DNA from 4 places in the Arthrobacter sp. sptzw42 genome. Region 4 is predicted to be linked to each of the others. Evidence: predicted binding sites of a transcription regulator. Region 4 holds the regulator's gene; each other region holds the start of a gene.

Region 1 (4,626 bases), on a different contig from region 4:
CATCGTGAACACCGGTGGGCACCTGAAGGCCTACAACACCGACTACACCGCGATTGAACAGTTGCTGGCCACCAACGCCGTTCCCACCAGCTATTCAGTTCTGGTCCAGGGGGCAGGAGGCATGGCCAAGGCCACCGTTGCCGCGCTCCGGGACGCCGGATTCACCAGCGTCACAGTCCTCGCGCGGAACGAAACCACCGGCCGGGCGCTTGCCGAACAGTACGGGTTCCAGTGGCGTCCGGCGCTCGACGGCGGGACGGCGGACCTCATCATCAACGTGACACCCCTCGGCATGGCCGGCGGACCCGGAGCGGACACCCTGGCCTTCCCGCCTGAAGCCATCGACGCTGCACAGGTAGTGTTCGACGTGGTTGCCCTCCCTGCCGAAACCCCGTTGATCATTGCGGCCCGCGCCGCCGGGAAGCCGGTGATCACAGGAGCTGAGGTAGCCACGATCCAGGCGCTGGAGCAGTTCGTGCTCTACACCGGCGTCCGGCCGACGGCCGAGCAGGTGCGGGCGGCCGAGGAATTCACCCGCGCCCAGTAGCGGTTTTCAGGCGGGTTCCACCACGATGACCACCCGGTCCTCGCCCATGCGGGTCAGGACCAGGGTGGCCGTTTTGGTGCCGGCTTTCCTGCCGCCTGCGCTTTTCCCTGTGTTTTTCCCGCCGGGAAGGAGCTGTTTGCGCAGTTCCTCCGGCGTGACGGCGGTGCCGCGCTTCTTGATGTCCAGCACTCCGATGCCCTCCGTTTTCACCCACGCCTTAAGGGCCTTGACGTTGTACGGCATGACCTGGAGGACTTTGTAGGCGCGGGCGAATGGGGTGTCCACCAGATGCGGCGCGCAAATGTAGGCGATGTGTTCATCCACCAGGTGGCCGCCGAGCTGCAACGCGACATCGGCCACCAGTCCCGCGCGGATCACGGCGCCGTCGGGCTCGTACAGGTAGCCCTCCACAGGCCCCACCGGGGCGGCGGGACCAGCCCCGAAATCCTCGCCGCTGGTGAGCTCGGCCGCACCTTGGGGACCCAGGACCAGCGCCGCCCGGCGGATGCCGGGGCGCCGGACGGCGTTGAACCACAGCGCCACCTCGGTTACATCGCCGGAGACGGAAACCCACTGCGCCTCGCACTCCGCCGGCACCGAGTCATGGGGCATTCCCGGTCCCATTTTGACGCCGACCGCCCGGCCGGACGCAGCCAGGGACTCAACAAAGGACAGCGGCGGCGAAAAGGCCTCGGGGTCCCAGATGCGCTTGGTACCGGAGGTGGAAGTGACCCGGCGCGCAGGGTCCAGCCAGACGCCGTCGATCCCTTCCAGCGGAACGGCGGTGGCATCCGCGTGGACCACGGAAGCGTTGGCGAAAGGGATGAGGTTTACGGTTGCGCAGGCGGCGGTGGTCTCATCCATTTCCACCGCTGTGACCTTGATGTCCATCGACGCCAGTGCCAGGGAGTCAGCGGCCAGGCCGCAGCCGAGGTCCGCCACGTGGCCGATGCCCGCCTCGGCAAACCGCTGTGCATGGCGCGCGGCCACGTTGAGCCTGGTGGCCTGTTCCAGACCCGCCTGGGTGAACAGCATGCTGCGGGCAAACTCACCGAACTTCGCCTCCGCCTTGGTGCGGAGCCGGGACTGGGTCAGGACCGCGGACACCAGGGCGGGGGAGTGGCCGGCCTTCCGCAATGCTGAGTTCAGCTCGAAGGACTTGTCCTCCTGGTAGGGGCCCAAGGACGCCAAAAGCTCCCAGCCTTCCGGGGTCAGCAAGGGCGCGATCTGGTCCTGGGGAGCTGGAGACATGCCTTCCAGCCTAGTGGAGGAGCGTCCGCCGGGATGCGGATAGTGTTGAAAGCATGGATGAGAGCGCAGGCCCCCGGCAGTCCGAAGAACCAGCCAGGGACAGGGGCCCCGCCAGATTCGCCCGGCCTGCACTGATCGCCGGCTCCCTGGTGGCCGTGGTCTGTATCGGACTCCTGGTGGTCATCTTTTTCCTTGATACGTTCAACGCCACCGTCTACTCAGTGGGCGGCAATGACATTGCCGGCGACACCCAGGAAGCGCGGGACATCCGCGGGCTGTACGACGGCGCCCGGGCCGGCAGCATCGCCGTTCTGGTTTTCGCACTGCTGACGGCCGCTGCCGCGGGCGCCGTTCTTTACCGGGCCCGGAAATCGGCTGCCGGCGACGGCGAGGGCGGGGAAGACGTCGGCTTCGATGACCTGGGACGCTGAGGCGGCCTGCCGCCTGCACTGGTCAGCAGCACCCCGGAAATAACCAAAACGCCGCCGAGGACCTGCGGAACAGTGATGGGCTGGCCCAGTATCACGGTGATGATGGCGGTGAACACGGCAATGAGGTTCAGGTAGTTGCCGGCGTTGGCCGCTGTGGTGCGCTTGAGGGCGAGGTTCCACAGCAGGTAGGAACCCAGCGAGGGGAACAGGGCGATAAACGCCAGGGACCAGCCCTCTGCAGGTGTTTCTGGGAGGCCGGCGCCCGACACCACCGCGAAGGGGCTGAGGACAGCGGCCGCCATGGCCACCTGCACCGCCGTGGAGGTGACCGCGGGGATGCTCAGCCGGCGGGCGATGATGGTGTAGAGGCCCCAGACGGTGATGGCACCGACGATCAGGAGCTCGCCCCTGTTGATCGAGAAGGTCAAAAGGCGCTGCAGTTCTCCGCCGGTGAGCACCAGCAAAACGCCCAGGAGGCCCAGGCCGATGCCCACCCAGCTCAGCGGGCGGGGCCTGTCCCGAAGCAGGACCACCGCCAGCACCATGATCAGGGCCGGATTCGCCGCCGTCACCAGGGAGGCGTTCAGGGCGGACGTGTTCTGCAGGGCACTGTAGAGCAGCAGCGTGTAGCCGCTCATGCCCAGGGCGCTCAAAAGCAGCAGGACCGGCCAACGGCGCAGGACCGCCCGCCAGTCCGGCCGCTCCACGAAGTGGGCGAGCACCAGCAGCGGCACGGCGGCCAGCACCCAGCGCCAGAACGTCAGCTGCAGCGGCTCCATGGTCCGCATGGCGGCCTGGCCCACCACAAAATTTCCGGCCCAGAAAAGGTTGGCAAGGATGAGGTAAACGGCGGCGCGCACCGCTCAAATCTACACGCAGACAAGTACTCCAATGACGAAACGCTGGCACTCGCCTTGACCGAGTGCTAACCCTTACATAGAGTCTTCATTAGCACTCTCCCTAGGAGGGTGCTAACACATGAAGAGCTGCCAGCCAGGCTGCTGCCGGCACCGCGACGACGGTTGCCAGCCAGGGCCGAAAGCTTTCCAGTCCACGAATTTGCTGACGAAAAGGAGAGGTCCGAGTGTCGGTCTCTATTAAGCCTCTTGAGGATCGTATTGTTGTCCGCCCGCTCGAAGCCGAGCAGACCACGGCTTCCGGCCTGGTCATCCCGGACTCCGCGCAGGAGAAGCCCCAGGAAGGCGAAGTTGTTGCAGTAGGCCCCGGCCGCTTCGAAGACGGCAACCGCGTCCCGGTGGACGTAGCAGTCGGTGACGTCGTCATCTACTCCAAGTACGGCGGAACCGAAGTCAAGACCGGCGGCACCGAATACCTCGTGCTGTCCGCCCGCGACGTCCTGGCGATCGTCGTAAAGTAACTCTCCGGATCCCCGTGCCGCTGGTCCTGCATTTTGCTGGCCGGCTGCGCGGGGTTCTGTCTTGAAAGGACAAAACCATGGCAAAGCAGCTTGCGTTTGATGACGCTGCACGCCGGTCTCTTGAAGCCGGTATCGATAAGCTCGCCAACACCGTCAAGGTGACGCTCGGTCCGCGCGGCCGCAACGTCGTCCTGGACAAGAAGTGGGGCGCTCCCACCATCACGAACGACGGCGTCACCATCGCCCGCGAAGTTGAGCTGGACGACCCGTACGAGAACCTTGGCGCACAGCTGGCCAAGGAAGTCGCCACCAAGACCAATGATGTTGCCGGCGACGGCACCACCACGGCAACGGTCCTGGCCCAGGCCCTGGTCAAGGAAGGCCTGCGCAACGTAGCGGCTGGCGCTGCTCCCGGCCAGATCAAGCGCGGCATCGAGGTTTCCGTTGAAGCCGTTGCCGCCCGCCTGCTGGAAAACGCCCGCCCCGTCGAGGGCACCCAGGTGGCCAGCGTTGCAGCAATCTCCGCCCAGAGCGAAGAGGTTGGTGAGCTCCTCGCCGAGGCATTCGGCAAGGTCGGCAAGGATGGTGTGATCACCATCGAGGAGTCCTCCACCACCCAGACCGAACTGGTCCTCACCGAGGGCATGCAGTTCGACAAGGGCTACCTGTCCCCGTACTTCGTCACTGACGCCGAACGCCAGGAAGCTGTTCTCGAGGATGCCCTCATCCTGATCAACCAGGGCAAGATCTCCTCGGTGCAGGAATTCCTGCCGCTGCTGGAAAAGGCGCTGCAGAGCTCCAAGCCGCTGTTCATCATTGCTGAGGACGTCGACGGCGAGGCCCTGTCCACGCTGATCGTCAACCGCATCCGCGGCACCCTGAACGTTGTAGCCGTCAAGGCCCCCGGCTTCGGCGACCGCCGCAAGGCCATGCTGCAGGACATCGCCACCCTTACCGGCGCACAGGTTGTGTCCCCGGAACTGGGCCTGAGCCTGGACACGGTTGGCCTTGAGGTGCTG
Region 2 (4,626 bases), on a different contig from region 4:
TGGTTTCCTCCCCCTACGCCCGTGCACGCCAGACGGCCGAGATCGCTGTTGAGGCAGCGGGCTGGCCGGTGAAGGTGCGGACGGATGAACGCCTGCGCGACCGCGAACTCGGCATCCTGGACCGGCTGACGCGCCGCGGTGTTGAAAACCGCTTCCCGGAAGAAGCGGAGCGCCGCGAGTGGCTGGGGAAGATGTACTACCGGCCCCCGGGCGGTGAATCCTGGGCGGACGTGGCACTGCGGCTGCGGTCCGTCCTGGATGAGCTGAACAACCTTGGCACAGGCCACCGGGTAATGCTTGTCTGCCACGACGCCGTGATCCTGCTGTTCCGCTACGTGCTGGAGGGCATGACCGAGCGGGAAATCCTGGACCTTGCGGCCGGCACATCCGTCCTCAACGCTTCCCTGACCCGCTATGTGCGGCCGTCCGGCGAAGGGCCATGGACCTTGGAAAGCTTCAACGTGGCGGACCACCTTACCGAGCAGGGCGTAACAGTGACCGAACACGCAGGAGACGCCAGTGTCCACCCAAAGTGATTCCGTAGCCACCGCCGGAACCGGCACCGCGTCGCCCACGCTGGTGACGCCGTCCCTGCTGCGCGACTGGCCGCTGCCGGCGCCGGGCGCGGACAAGTATTCGCGGGGCTCCGTGCTGGTGATCGGCGGTGCCCGGGCCACCCCCGGAGCGGCACTCCTGGCAGGTACCGCTGCGTTGCGGGCAGGCGCCGGAAAGCTCACGCTCGCCGTGGCCGAGTCGGTAGCAATGCAGTTGGGCGTGGCCCTCCCGGAGTGCGGGGCGATGGGGCTTCCGGAAACCGCCGAGGGGTCGCTGACAGGTGAGGGCCTGGACCGGATTTCTTCTTATCTCGACCGCGCCGATGCGATCCTGGTGGGCCCCGGGCTTGACGATCCGGACCTCGCCGAGGAGCTGCTGCGGGCACTGCTGGACCGGGAATCGGGCGGCTCCGGTGATTCAGGCTCTGGTGGGGGGACCACAGGCGGAGGTCCCGCCGTCGTGCTTGATGCCTACGCCCTCGGCGGCCTGGTGAAGGTGGCGGACCGGCTGGATCCGTGGAAGGGGCGGCTGATCCTCACGCCGAACCCGAAGGAAGCCGCTGTCCTGCTGGAGCGCGACGTGGAGGACCTGCCGGCAGATATTGCTGAGATCGCCGACAAGTTCCAGGCCGTGGTGAGCTGCCAGGGCTTCATCGGCCGACCCTCCGGCGGGGACGCACCGGAGGAATCGGAACTTTGGAAGATGACTACCGGGTACGGAGGCCTGGGAACGTCCGGGAGCGGGGACGTGCTGGCCGGGGCGATCACGGGCCTGCGCGCCCGGGGAACCACCAGCGCGCAGGCGGCATGCTGGGGGACCCACCTTCACGCCGCGGCAGCAGACCGGCTCGCCAGCAGGTTGGGCCCACTGGGATTCCTGGCCCGCGAACTGGCCGACGAATTGCCCGCCCTGATGCTGGAGCTGAACACCTAAAGCCATCCCCGGCGGTTCCAGCCCGGACATGGGACGACCCCCGGCCGAAACCGGGGGCCACCGTATCGGGAAATGCAGGCCTACCCTGCCCGTGCGCGTCCAGCGCTGTGGCGTGCTCAGAATGGCTATCCGCCCAAAAGGCAGTCAACAGTCTTTGCCCGACATCCCGATCCTGCTGGGGACTAGGCGGAAATTTCCTGCTTTGCCCCCTTCGTCTCAATCTCAATTTTACGCGGCTTGGCCTTCTCAGCGACAGGAATCCGCAGGGTAAGGACGCCGGCGTCGTAAGACGCCTTCACGTTGTCGGTGTCCAGGGTGTCACCAAGGATCAGCTGGCGGCTGAACACGCCGCGCGGCCGCTCGGAGGCGATCATCTCGGTATCCTTGCCTACAGGTTCAGGGCGTTCTGCCCGCACCGTCAGGACATTCCGTTCGACATCAAGGTCCACTGAGTCCGCTGCAACACCGGGCAGATCAAAGGCGACTACGAAGTCCTGGCCTTCGCGCCAGGCGTCCATGGGCATCGCTGCCGGACGCGCTGCCGTGCCGAGGACCTGCTGGGCCAGCCTGTCCAGCTCGCGGAACGGATCGGTTCGCATCAACATGGCTTCCCTCCTCGTGAGAGACGGTCCAACATAGTTTTTGTACCAGCCGATCTGTATTGGCTGATATAGATTTTTTAGCACTGGCCAAAAAGATCTGCAAGTGGTTCCGGGAAAAATTTTTCCTGCTCCTGACCGGGCGCCCGGCCACGAAAAGGGGCCTTCGCAGCGTGCGAAGACCCCTTCACGTGACGGGTTGCCGTTCAGCTTCGGGTGGGGTCCGGGCGAAGCGGTGCAGGCCCGGGATCCGGCACCGGCAGCGGCCCGGGAGGCTCCGGCACCGGGAATGGGTTGGGCGGCGGCGGACCAGGATGGCCGGGGTGGGCAGGATCAGGGCTTGGGCCCGGCTCCGGCGGAAACGGCTCGGGCTCGTGCACTGGCGGGATGGTCATAAACTTCCCCTCTCACGCTGGGCGGATGTTGCCTTAGCGGAAACAGAATACGCCTGCCTCCGGAGCCCCACTAGGGCAGCCCCCTCCCGGGTGCGCCGGCAGGCCATGGTCCCGGTTGGCTCGGTTCAGCGACCCAACCTGGCATGGCATCGCCAGGGTTCTCGTCCGGTAGCGAACGGCCGGTTCATTGTCATGGCGGGTGGATATATTTGAACTCATGACCCAGACTCCGCTGCAGGATTCCGCCCGCACCGCCGCCACCGCCCCGAATCCCCCGGTTGCCAAGAAGATCCCGTTCGAGCGGCGTCACCATGGGGACACGTTCGTGGACAACTACGAGTGGCTGCGGAATAAGGATTCTGCCGAGGTAGTGGAGCACCTGGAGGCCGAGAACAGCTACCAGGAAGCGGTCACCGCGCACCAGGAGCCGCTCCGTGAAGCGATCTTCCAGGAAATTAAGGGCCGCACGCAAGAGACGGACCTGTCCGTCCCGCACCGGAAGGACGGCTGGTGGTACTTCAGCCGCTCGGTGGAAGGCAAGGAATACGGCATCCAGTGCCGGGTCCGTGCCGGCAACAGCGGCAACCCGGTGGATGACTGGACGCCCCCGGCGGTGGAACCCGGCGTGGAGATTCCAGGCGAGGAAATCCTGCTGGACGGCAACGTCGAAGCGGAAGGAAAGCCGTTCTTTTCCGTCGGCGGCACAGCTGTCACCGTCGACGGCAACCTCTACGCCTATGCCGTGGACAATGCCGGCGACGAACGCTTCACCCTGCACATTAAGGACCTCCGGACCGGCGAACTCCTGCATGACGTCATCGAGAACGTGTTCTACGGCGTCTCCTTCTCCCCCGACGGCACCCGCATCTTCTACACAGTGGTTGACGATTCCTGGCGCCCGTACCAGGTCAAGGCCCACACACTGGGAACGCCCGTCAGCGAGGACGTGGTGGTTTACCAGGAGGACGACGTCGCCATGTGGCTGGGCTTCGAACTCTCCGCGGACCGGCGCTACCTCGTGCTGGGCATCGGCTGCTCCGAGTACAGCGAAACGCGCCTGCTCCGTTTCGATGATCCCAGCCAGGAACTCACCACCGTGATTTCCCGCGATGAGCGCGTGCTGTACGAGGCCGAACCCTTCCTGCTGCCGGGCCCGGACGGCCTAAAGACCGAACGCATCCTGCTCACCCACAACCGCGGTGCCATCAACTCCATGGTCTCCCTGACGGACTGGGCAGAGCTTCACAAGCCGCTCGCCGATCAGCGGTGGGACACCGTCGTCGAACACTCCGGGGACGTCCGCGTCAACGGCGCAGGCGTTACTTCCACACACCTGGTCGTATCCATCCGCAAAGACACCATCGAGCGCGTGCAGGTGATCGGGCTTGAAGGCCTGGGCACGGCTGCCCAGGAAGCGGCCGTTGAGCCCGCCTTTGATGAGGAGCTGTACACCGCTGGAGTCGGGGGCTCGGACTACGAGGCGCCGGTAATCCGCCTCGGCTACACGTCCTACTTCACGCCCTCGCGCGTTTATGATTTTGTGCTGCCCACTCCCCGGCAGCCCGCGGGTGAGCTGCTGCTAAGGAAGGAAAGCCCGGTCCTGGGCGGCTACGACGGCAAGGACTACGTGGCCACCCGCGAATGGGCAACGGCGGCAGACGGCACGCGGATCCCTCTCTCCGTGCTGCGCCACAAGGCGGTCAAGCAGGATTCGACGGCGGCCGGCCTGGTGTACGGATACGGCTCCTATGAATTGAGCATGGATCCCGGCTTCGGCATCGCCCGGCTCTCCCTGCTGGACCGCGGTGTGGTGTTTGTGATCGCCCACATCCGCGGCGGCGGCGAGCTGGGCCGGCACTGGTATGAGGACGGAAAGAAGCTCGCCAAGAAAAACACCTTTACCGATTTCGTCGCTGCCACGGACTGGCTGGCGCACTCGGGCTGGGTGGACCCGGCGCGGATCGCGGCCATGGGTGGCTCGGCCGGCGGACTGCTGATGGGGGCCGTGGCCAACATGGCCCCGGAGAAGTACGCCGCGATTGTGGCCCAGGTGCCGTTCGTGGACGCCCTCACCACCATCCTGGACCCGGAGCTGCCGTTGTCCGCCCTTGAGTGGGAGGAATGGGGCAACCCCATCACGGACC
Region 3 (4,626 bases), on a different contig from region 4:
TCCCGGAGGCTGCTTCGCGACAAGGTGTCCACCGCACGGCTTCCGCTCCCTCACGGGTGCGGCTCTGGCCGGTACTCGCCGTGGGCGTCGCCGCTTTGGCGATTGGATTGGTGTCCTTCCTGATCCTTCCCAAGCTCGGCTTCAGCACCCCGGACAACCAGGCCTCCGCAAGCCAGGAGGCGGCTCCGCTGGCCACCACAGGTTCCGCCGCTACGGCCACCCCCGATGCGTCTCCCGAACCCACTGCCGAACAAGCCGCTGCAGCCTCCACAGAGCCTGAAGCCAGCGCAGAGGCCGAGCCGGAGCCGGCCCGGCCAACGTCGGCTCCCGCGTTCATCGACAAGACTCAAAGCGTGGCAATCTACAACGCTGCCGGAACGGCTGGACTTGCCGGCCGGGTCGGTGGAACAGTCCAGGCGGACGGCTGGACGCTGGGACAGGTGGGCAACTGGTCGGGATCACCACAGCAGGCCTCCGTCATCTTCTACCAGGGAGCAGAACAGTTGCCCAGCGCCCAGGCACTGGGGGCTCTTCTCGGCATTCCCACGGTGGTCAACAGCACCGAGTTCCAGATGCCCCTGGTTGTGGTGCTTGGTCCCGGCTACCGGTGACTCCCTGACAGCCTCCGTCCCGCTTCCGGCAGTTACGCCTCAATAACTTCCGCCCAGCTGCCGCGGAACACCCCGCCGCCCCGGCAAGGTCTTCGCTAGAGTGACTCCAGTGATCGTTTGGGGCACCCGGACGGGCCGCACAGATGCAGGACACAAAAGGAAAAGAGTGGTCAGCATGGCACAGGGAACCGTCAAATGGTTCAACGCCGAAAAGGGTTACGGCTTCATCACCGTTGACGGCTCCGGCGATGACGTCTTTGTCCACTGGTCCGCGATCCAGGGTGAAGGCTACCGCGCGCTGGACGAGGGCCAGCGGGTGGAGCTCGAAGTGGGCGAAGGCGAGAAGGGCCCGCAGGCGGAAAGCGTCCGGCCGGCCGGGTGAAAGCTGTCAACCCGCGCCCTGCAACCCTCCGCCGGGCGCTTTCTTTGGCTACGGTCTGCTCTGCCATTGTTCTGACCGCCTGTTCCGGGGTTCCCGGCAATGCACGGGTCGAGGCCGCAGAGGCTTCCGGGGACGGTACCCTTCGCGTGGGACTGATCCTGGACAACACGGGCCAAAGCGGCTTCCTGAATGCACCGCAACTTGCGGCGGCCAAACTCGCCGTGCAGGAAATCAATGCGGCCGGCGGCCACAAGGGCAGGCCGGTGGAACTTCTTCCCCCAATCACGGGGCAAGCTGTGGCAGAACAGGCCCAGGCGTTGACGGCCGCGAAGGCGGACGTCGTCATCGGCCCCACCGACTCAACCAACGCGGCAGCGGCGATGGACGTCCTCTCCCGCTCCCGCACTCCGCTGATCTCGCCCGCCAACACTGCCGCCGGTCTCAGCAGCATCAGCAGCGGCGGCTACTACTTCCGGACTGCAGCGGCCGACGTCGCCCAGGGCCCGGTCCTGGTGAAGCTGGCCAAGGACGCCGGCGCCACGTCACTTGCAGTGCTGTACCAGGAAGGCTCCTACGGCAAGGACCTGTCGGACTTCGTCGCCGCCTCTGCCGGACAGGCCGGTGTCGAAGTGCGGTCCACCGCCGGCTTTGACCCGGGCGACGCGGGCAGCGCGGCCGAGGCTGCGGCGAAGGCTGGACCGGGCGCCGTGATTCTCATAGCCCGCGACGGTGCCCAGGGCGCCCTGGCGGAACTGGCCAATTCAGCTGTTCACGGGAAGCAACTCATCCTAAGCGACGGCGCCTTCGCGCGCTATGGCTCCGGAGTGGCCGCGGGGTACCTGGAGGGCGCCCGAGCCGTAATTCCCGGACAGCTTCCGGACGCCGACTTCCAGGCACGGCTCCTGGCGGTGGACGCGGGCCTGAAGGACGTGTCTTTCGCCGCCGAGGCCTATGACGCTGTTGCCCTTGCTGCCCTGGCCGCAGCGAGGGCCCAGGACGATGCCGGCAGGTCAATTGCCGCGAACCTGATCTCTGTTTCGGGAGGATCCGCGGAAGGGGCAGCGGCGGCCGGGGCAGCGGGGTCCTGCTTGTCCTACAAGGACTGCCTGGCACGTCTGAAGTCGGGGCAGGAGGCCAATTACGACGGCGAGTCAGGACCGATTGCCTTCGACGCCAACGGGGACATCACCTCGGCCACCTTCTCCGTCTTCACTTACGGTGCCGACAACCTCCCGTCGGTGAGCGGCCTTGAGACGGCGGGGCGGGCTTCGGACTGAACCCGCCGCTACGGGCCTGCCACGACGTTTTCCGTTCCCTTTCGCTTGCACTCTCACTTAGGGAGTGCTAATTATTGAGTTAGCACTCTGACGTACCGACTGCTAAGCGAAGCTGGTTCCGGCCGGCGGCGCACTGTACCGGTCGTGGAGCGAAGAAACACCTAACTGGAGTGAGATCCGTACCCGGAGGCATACAGAGGCCAACGGCCAAGGATCGTCCGTCGCGGGCACTGCAGCGAAGGTTAAATCTTAACGACTGTCCCGAAAGGACTACTGCCGTTATGGCCAAGATCATTGCATTTGATGAAGAGGCACGCCGCGGCCTTGAGCGGGGCCTGAACACCCTCGCCGACGCCGTTAAGGTCACCCTCGGCCCGCGTGGACGCAACGTCGTCCTCGAGAAGAAGTGGGGCGCCCCCACGATCACCAACGATGGTGTTTCCATCGCCAAGGAGATCGAACTGGACGACCCCTACGAGAAGATCGGCGCCGAGCTGGTCAAGGAAGTTGCCAAGAAGACTGACGACGTCGCGGGCGACGGCACCACCACGGCTACCGTGCTGGCACAGGCACTGGTGAAGGAAGGCCTGCGCAACGTTGCTGCCGGTGCCGACCCGCTGTCCCTGAAGCGCGGCATTGAGAAGGCCGTCGAGGCCGTCACAGCCGAGCTGCTGAACTCCGCCAAGGAAATCGAAACCAAGGAAGAGATCGCCGCTACTGCGTCGATCTCCGCCGGTGACGACGAAATCGGTGCCCTGATCGCCGAGGCCCTGGACAAGGTGGGCAAGGAAGGCGTCATCACGGTCGAGGAGTCCAACACCTTCGGCCTTGAGCTCGAGCTCACTGAAGGCATGCGCTTCGACAAGGGCTACATCTCCGCGTACTTCGTGACTGACACTGAGCGCCAGGAAACGGTCCTCGAGGATCCCTACATCCTGATCGTCAACTCCAAGATCTCCAACGTCAAGGAACTGGTTGCTGTCCTCGAAAAGGTCATGCAGTCCAACAAGCCGCTGCTGATCATCGCCGAGGACATCGAGGGCGAGGCCCTGGCCACCCTGATCGTCAACAAGATCCGCGGCACCTTCAAGTCCGTCGCCGTCAAGGCTCCGGGCTTCGGCGACCGCCGCAAGGCGCAGCTTGCCGACATTGCCGTCCTCACCGGCGGCCAGGTCATCGCCGAGGAAGTTGGCCTCAAGCTCGAAACCGCCGGCCTGGAACTCCTGGGCAAGGCACGCAAGGTTGTTGTCACCAAGGACGAGACCACCATCGTCGAAGGTGCCGGCGACGCCGACCAGATCGCCGGCCGCGTGTCCCAGATCCGCGCCGAGATCGAAAACTCCGATTCGGACTACGACCGCGAGAAGCTGCAGGAGCGCCTGGCCAAGCTGGCCGGCGGCGTGGCAGTCATCAAGGCCGGTGCCGCAACCGAAGTTGAGCTCAAGGAGCGCAAGCACCGCATCGAAGACGCAGTGCGCAACGCAAAGGCCGCTGTTGAGGAAGGTATCGTCGCCGGCGGCGGCGTGGCCCTCATCCAGGCCGGTGCCAAGGCATTCGCCAACCTGCAGCTCTCCGGCGATGAGGCAACCGGTGCCAACATCGTCCGCGTTGCCATCGATGCTCCGCTGAAGCAGATTGCCTTCAACGCCGGCCTCGAGCCGGGTGTTGTCGTCGACAAGGTCCGCGGACTGCCTGCCGGCCACGGCCTGAACGCCGCAACCGGCGAATACGTCGACCTGCTGGCTGCCGGTGTGAACGACCCCGTCAAGGTAACCCGCTCTGCCCTGCAGAACGCGGCTTCCATTGCCGGCCTCTTCCTCACCACCGAGGCAGTTGTGGCTGACAAGCCGGAGAAGAACCCCGCTCCGGTTGGCGGCGGCGACGACATGGGCGGCATGGGCGGCTTCTAAGCCTCCTGCGCCGGGCTTGTCCCGTAGACACACAAATGCGGCCCCTCTTCCGAGGGGCCGCATTTGTGTGTTCCGGCTTTTACTACTTCCTGGCGCCGGCAAGCATTCCTTCAACTTCCTTCCTGAAGGCTTCCGCGGCTGCCTTCGGAGTGAGGCGGTCGTAGAGGACTTCGTCCGTGTACCGCTTGATGACGTTCTGCACACTGCCGGCGCCCACCGGGGGAACGGGCGGAGCTTCCTTCATGTCAGGCGCGATGTCCTTCAGGAAGCCCACCACGGTAGTGTCCGCAGGCTTCAGGGAGGGCGTAATGCTGTCAACGATCTCAGGGTTGGTGGGCACGCCGCGGTCCGTCATCAGGATCGCTCCGGCTTCAGGGCTGTTGGCCAGGTAGTTGATGAAGGTGGCGGCGGCTTCCGGGTGCTTGGACCGTGACGAAGCTGACCAG
Region 4 (4,626 bases):
GGACTGCAGCGGCCACCGCACTCCTCGTTGTTGTTGCTGCTTTGGTGCTTTACGCGGGGTCCAGCATCATGTTCAGCCGCTGGCTCAGGAAAACCCACGTACTTCTGGGCTTCAACCCCGATGGTTCCTTCGCGGAAGTCCGCTGTGCCCTCACTCCCGACAGTACGAATTCCTAATCCGCAGGACGGCCGCCCAGGGACGTGATGGTACGGGTGGAACTGTCCCAAAGACGGGCCTCGACGCACTGACCCTCAGTCCTGGCCCCCAGGGCATCCAGGGCCGCCCCGAGCCGGTGCCCGGGTAACCTGCGGGCAAGGGTGACGTGCGGCGTCCAGGCATTCGGAAGGGTGTTTTCGTAGGCGCCGGTACACCGCTGATGCAGCCGGGCGTGAAGTTGGAGTAGATCCGCCGCCGGCACAACCAAGCGCGCCAGAACGTATTTGCCGGCCCCGGCAGGAAAGACCACCAGGCCTGAAAACCTGATACTGAACGGCAGCCCGCTCCACAGGTCATGGATGTCCGGCCCAACATCGAGCAGGTTGCCTGCGGCCAGTGTGATGTGTGGCCTGTTGCTGGGGGAGGTGTGCGAGGCGAGGCTCGGCAGGCCGGCTTCCGAGAGCGTGGCCCAATCAGTCCTGATGGAAGAATCCGTGGATTCCCCGAAGGTCAACTCGACGCTGCGCATTTCCCCATCATGCCTGACGGACGCAGATGCTATGGCTTTTACCCTGGCGCAGAGCCCGGTTGCGTTACTTGATCCAGCGCAGGTTGTACGGGTAGCGGTGCGGCTGGCCGCGGTTGACATGGATTCCGGCAGCCACCGAAAAGCAGGTCAGACCAATCCAGATCAGGGTGGCGATAACGGCAAAAATGTTGCCGATCACCGGCACGAAGACCAGGATGTTGGCAACCACTGCGGCGATGGTGGGCGGCAGGCTGAAGTTCAGCGCCTCCTTTGACTCCTGCGCAGTGAACGGGCCGCGGTCACGGAAGATCAGGTAGATCAGGAGCGAAGGAACGCAGCCCAAGATGCCGCCGAAGTGGGCCAGCGTGGCCCACTGGCGGTCTTCGCTGGCTGTCAGGGGCAGGGCATTCGCCGGAACGCCGTGGTACTCCGAACGGGCCTGGCCCACCGGGCTGTCCCTGTGATCGCGTGCATTTTCTGCCACAGTCTGTTCCTTCTGGAGTGCAATGGTGCTGACTAAGAATGCCATGCCTGCTGACGGTCCTGCGATCGGCAGGCACCGCAGTACCAAGAATACTGGGTGCAACGCCGATGCCCGACCCTATCCGCCTTCCGGCAGCGCGACAGCCCGGCCCGCGGCGGGCTCAGGGGACGGTGAGGAAATCGATGACTTCCTCCACCCTCCCCAGCAGCGACGCCTCCAGATCGGCGTAGCTGCGGACGGCGCCCAGCAGCTTCTGCCACCCGAGGCCGATGTCCTCTTTGGTCTCGTGAGGCCAGCCGAAGGCGGACAGGATGCCGGTTTTCCAGTCCTGCCCGCGCGGCACCACCGGCCATTTCTCGATTCCCAGCACAGCCGGGCGGATTGCCTGCCACACGTCAACGTAGGGGTGCCCCACAATCAGCACATTGCCTGCAGCGCCGGGACAGGACATCACGGATTCGGCAATGCGCGACTCCTTTGAGTCGGGCACCAGGTGGTCCACGAGCACCCCCAGGCGCCTGGCCGGGCCCGGCTTAAAATCGGCCACAGCGGCAGCGAGGTCATCAATGCCGTGGAGGGGTTCGACGACGATGCCCTCCACCCGAAGGTCATCGCCCCACACCTTCTCGACGAGCTCGGCGTCGTGCTTTCCCTCCACCCAGATGCGGCTCGCCTTGGCAACCTGGGCCCGCTGCCCAGCCACCCGGACAGAACCCGACGCCGTCCTGCCGGCCGCGGCCCCGGAGCCGGCGGCCGGCCGCGGGGACGGGGGCATCAGCCGGATTGCCTGCCCTTCAAGGAGGAACCCGAAACCCAGCCGGAAGGACCGGGACTTGCCGCGGCGGTCTTCCAGGGCCACCACATGCATCCCACCCGATTTCTCTACCCGGGTTACCGCGCCCACCCAGCCGGACTGGACATCCTCCAGCACCATGCCCCGCTCCACGGGTACTTCAGGCAGTTGCGTCCGGGCAGGTGCGGACAGGTCCTGGGCTCCCCAGTTCTGGTAATGCATGGAATCACTCGCCTCGTGCTGGATGGTGGCCCGAAATTTCGCCTGGAGCGGTACCAATGCTAACAACGGGGCGAGTCATAATAGACTGTTAGCACTTGGGCATGTCGAGTGCTAACCCCTGGAGAGATACGGTGCGGGCAGAACGTCTGCCCTGAACCTGGATGGAGGTGGAGTGTGAGCGAGCCGCGCAAACTGGAAGTATTGCGGGCCATAGTGGAGGACTACGTCCACTCCCGTGAGCCCGTCGGGTCCAAGGCCCTGGTGGAGCGGCACCATCTCGGTGTCTCCAGCGCAACCATCCGCAACGACATGGCAGCGCTTGAGGACGAAGGACTGATCACCGCACCGCACACCAGCGCAGGCCGTATCCCCACCGACAAGGGCTACCGGCTCTTCGTCGACCAGATTTCCGCAGTAAAGCCTTTGTCCCAGGCTGAGCGGCGTGCCATCCAGTCACTGCTCGAAGGCGCGGACGACCTTGACGACGTGCTGGAACGCACCGTCCGGCTCCTGTCCCAGCTGACAAACCAGGTGGCGGTGGTCCAGTACCCACACCTCAACCGGGCACTGGTCCGCCACATCGAATTCGTTCTCCTTGCCCCGCGGAAGGTGCTGGTGGTACTGATCGCCGACAGCGGCAAGGTTGAACAGCGGGTCATCGACGTCGGGCAGGACCTCGCGGATGATGCCATCGCTGCTTTGCGCGGCCGCTTCCTCGGATCGCTCGCCGGAACTCCCCTGGCGCAGCTCGGACAGTCCCTGCCCGCAGTGGTGTCCGGGGCTGCCCCCGGTCAACGCCAGGCAGCCCAGGCACTTGCGCACGGGCTGGAGGCCCTGGCCCACAGCAGCCGCGAAGACCGGATGGTGATGGCCGGCACAGCAAACCTTGCGCGGTCCAACGTTGATTTTCCGCTAAGCATCGGACCTGTGCTGGAGGCGCTCGAGGAGCAGGTGGTGATGCTGCGCCTGCTGAGCGAGATGGCGCAGGACCACCGCGGAGTTGCCGTGAGCATCGGGCGTGAAAACCCCTACGACGGCCTGGCGGAGGCATCCGTCGTGGCCACGGGCTACGGCCCGGACAGTGTCGCCAAAATCGGCGTGCTGGGTCCCACCAGGATGGATTACCCCACCACCATGGCGGCAGTGAGGGCTGTGGCCCGTTACCTGTCACGGATCCTGGGACCCTGACCGCAGTACAGCGCCCCTGGGCGCACAGCAGTGTATGCAGCACGACTGCAGGCAGAACAACAAGGAAGAGATACAAACTTTGAGCAGCCACTACGAAGTCCTTGGAGTCGCACCGGATGCCACCGGGGAAGAGATCAAGAAGGCCTACCGCAAGCTGGCCCGAACCCTTCACCCGGATGTGAATCCCGGTGAAGATGTTGCGGACCGCTTCAAGGCAGTAACCCACGCCTACGAGGTTCTCTCGGATCCCCAGAAGCGCCGGGTCTACGACACCACCGGCAACGAGAACGGCACGGACAACGGATTCGGCGGCGGGGCCTACGCCGGCCAGGGCTTCGCTTTCCAGGACATCTTCGACACCTTCTTCGGCGCAGGTGGCACCACGGGCCCCGCCTCAAGGGTCCGGCGCGGGCAGGATGCGCTCATCAGCGTCAGGATCGAGCTCCGCGACGCCGTATTTGGGGTCAACAAGAAGCTCGAAGTGGACACGGCAGTACTCTGCCCCACCTGTGAGGGCTCCTGCTGCCGGCCCGGAACCCATCCTGAGCGCTGCGATATCTGCGGCGGCAGCGGCCAGGTCCAGAGGGCTGTCCGCTCAATCCTGGGCCAGGTCATGACCGCCGCGCCCTGCGGCACCTGCGAAGGTTTTGGAACTGTTATCAAGGACCCCTGCAACGAGTGCAGCGGGCAGGGCCGGATTCGCAGCCGCCGTTCCCTGACCATCAAGGTTCCTGCCGGCGTCGCCACAGGGACACGCATCCAGCTGTCCGGCCAGGGCGAAGCCGGTCCCGCCGGCGGTCCCGCCGGCGACCTGTACGTGGAAATCCGCGTCAACAACGATGCCACCTATGTCCGGGAAGGCGACGACCTGCACGCCACCCTGAACATTCCCATGACGGCGGCTGCCCTGGGCACCGACGTAACCCTGGAAACCTTCGACGGGCCCCAGGAGATCGACGTGAAGGCCGGCACCCAGTCCGGCGAAATCATCACCCTGCGCGGACTGGGCGTCACCCATCTGCGCGGGTACGGCCGCGGCGACCTGAAGGTCCATCTCCAGGTGGAGACTCCCGCCAAGCTCGATGCGCAGCAGGAGGACCTGCTGCGGCAGTTGGCCAAACTTCGCGGCGAGCAGATCACCGATGGCAAACTTGCTGCCGGCGGCGGCATGTTCGCCAAGCTCCGGGACCGGCTCGGTAACCTGTAGCGGTGAGCAACCCCGTCTTTTTCACCGCGCCCGGGTCACTGGACCGG

What was found. Region 4 encodes HrcA, which represses chaperone genes, less so after heat shock. Its sites were predicted from a motif close to TTNGCACTCGNNNNNNNCGAGTGCNAA; they were not measured.
Region 1: groES (co-chaperone GroES) is a predicted target of HrcA. The motif match lies at 3,132-3,158, and genes of this name have one in related genera.
Region 2: AC5RT4_RS07060 (Hsp20/alpha crystallin family protein) is a predicted target of HrcA. The motif match lies at 2,168-2,194, and genes of this name have one in related genera.
Region 3: groL (chaperonin GroEL) is a predicted target of HrcA. The motif match lies at 2,350-2,376, and genes of this name have one in related genera.

The regions. Positions count from the first base shown of each region.
Region 1 covers NZ_JBNHEX010000005.1:231,959-236,584, reverse strand. Annotated here, with positions in the region: gene AC5RT4_RS08845 (shikimate 5-dehydrogenase) at 1-547, shown strand, start outside; gene AC5RT4_RS08840 (THUMP-like domain-containing protein) at 554-1,798, opposite strand; gene AC5RT4_RS08835 (hypothetical protein) at 1,852-2,229, shown strand; gene AC5RT4_RS08830 (DMT family transporter) at 2,154-3,089, opposite strand; gene groES (co-chaperone GroES) at 3,314-3,607, shown strand; gene groL (chaperonin GroEL) at 3,685-4,626, shown strand, end outside.
Region 2 covers NZ_JBNHEX010000004.1:227,168-231,793, forward strand. Annotated here, with positions in the region: gene AC5RT4_RS07050 (histidine phosphatase family protein) at 1-536, shown strand, start outside; gene AC5RT4_RS07055 (NAD(P)H-hydrate dehydratase) at 520-1,488, shown strand; gene AC5RT4_RS07060 (Hsp20/alpha crystallin family protein) at 1,671-2,093, opposite strand; gene AC5RT4_RS07065 (S9 family peptidase) at 2,700-4,626, shown strand, end outside.
Region 3 covers NZ_JBNHEX010000012.1:72,358-76,983, reverse strand. Annotated here, with positions in the region: gene AC5RT4_RS14505 (LytR C-terminal domain-containing protein) at 1-611, shown strand, start outside; gene AC5RT4_RS14500 (cold-shock protein) at 787-993, shown strand; gene AC5RT4_RS14495 (ABC transporter substrate-binding protein) at 990-2,270, shown strand; gene groL (chaperonin GroEL) at 2,552-4,180, shown strand; gene AC5RT4_RS14485 (ABC transporter substrate-binding protein) at 4,263-4,626, opposite strand, start outside.
Region 4 covers NZ_JBNHEX010000002.1:221,211-225,836, reverse strand. Annotated here, with positions in the region: gene AC5RT4_RS03130 (hypothetical protein) at 1-176, shown strand, start outside; gene AC5RT4_RS03125 (2'-5' RNA ligase family protein) at 173-685, opposite strand; gene AC5RT4_RS03120 (DUF4870 domain-containing protein) at 750-1,169, opposite strand; gene AC5RT4_RS03115 (DUF3097 domain-containing protein) at 1,330-2,184, opposite strand; gene hrcA (heat-inducible transcriptional repressor HrcA) at 2,359-3,372, shown strand; gene dnaJ (molecular chaperone DnaJ) at 3,452-4,579, shown strand; gene AC5RT4_RS03100 (16S rRNA (uracil(1498)-N(3))-methyltransferase) at 4,582-4,626, shown strand, end outside.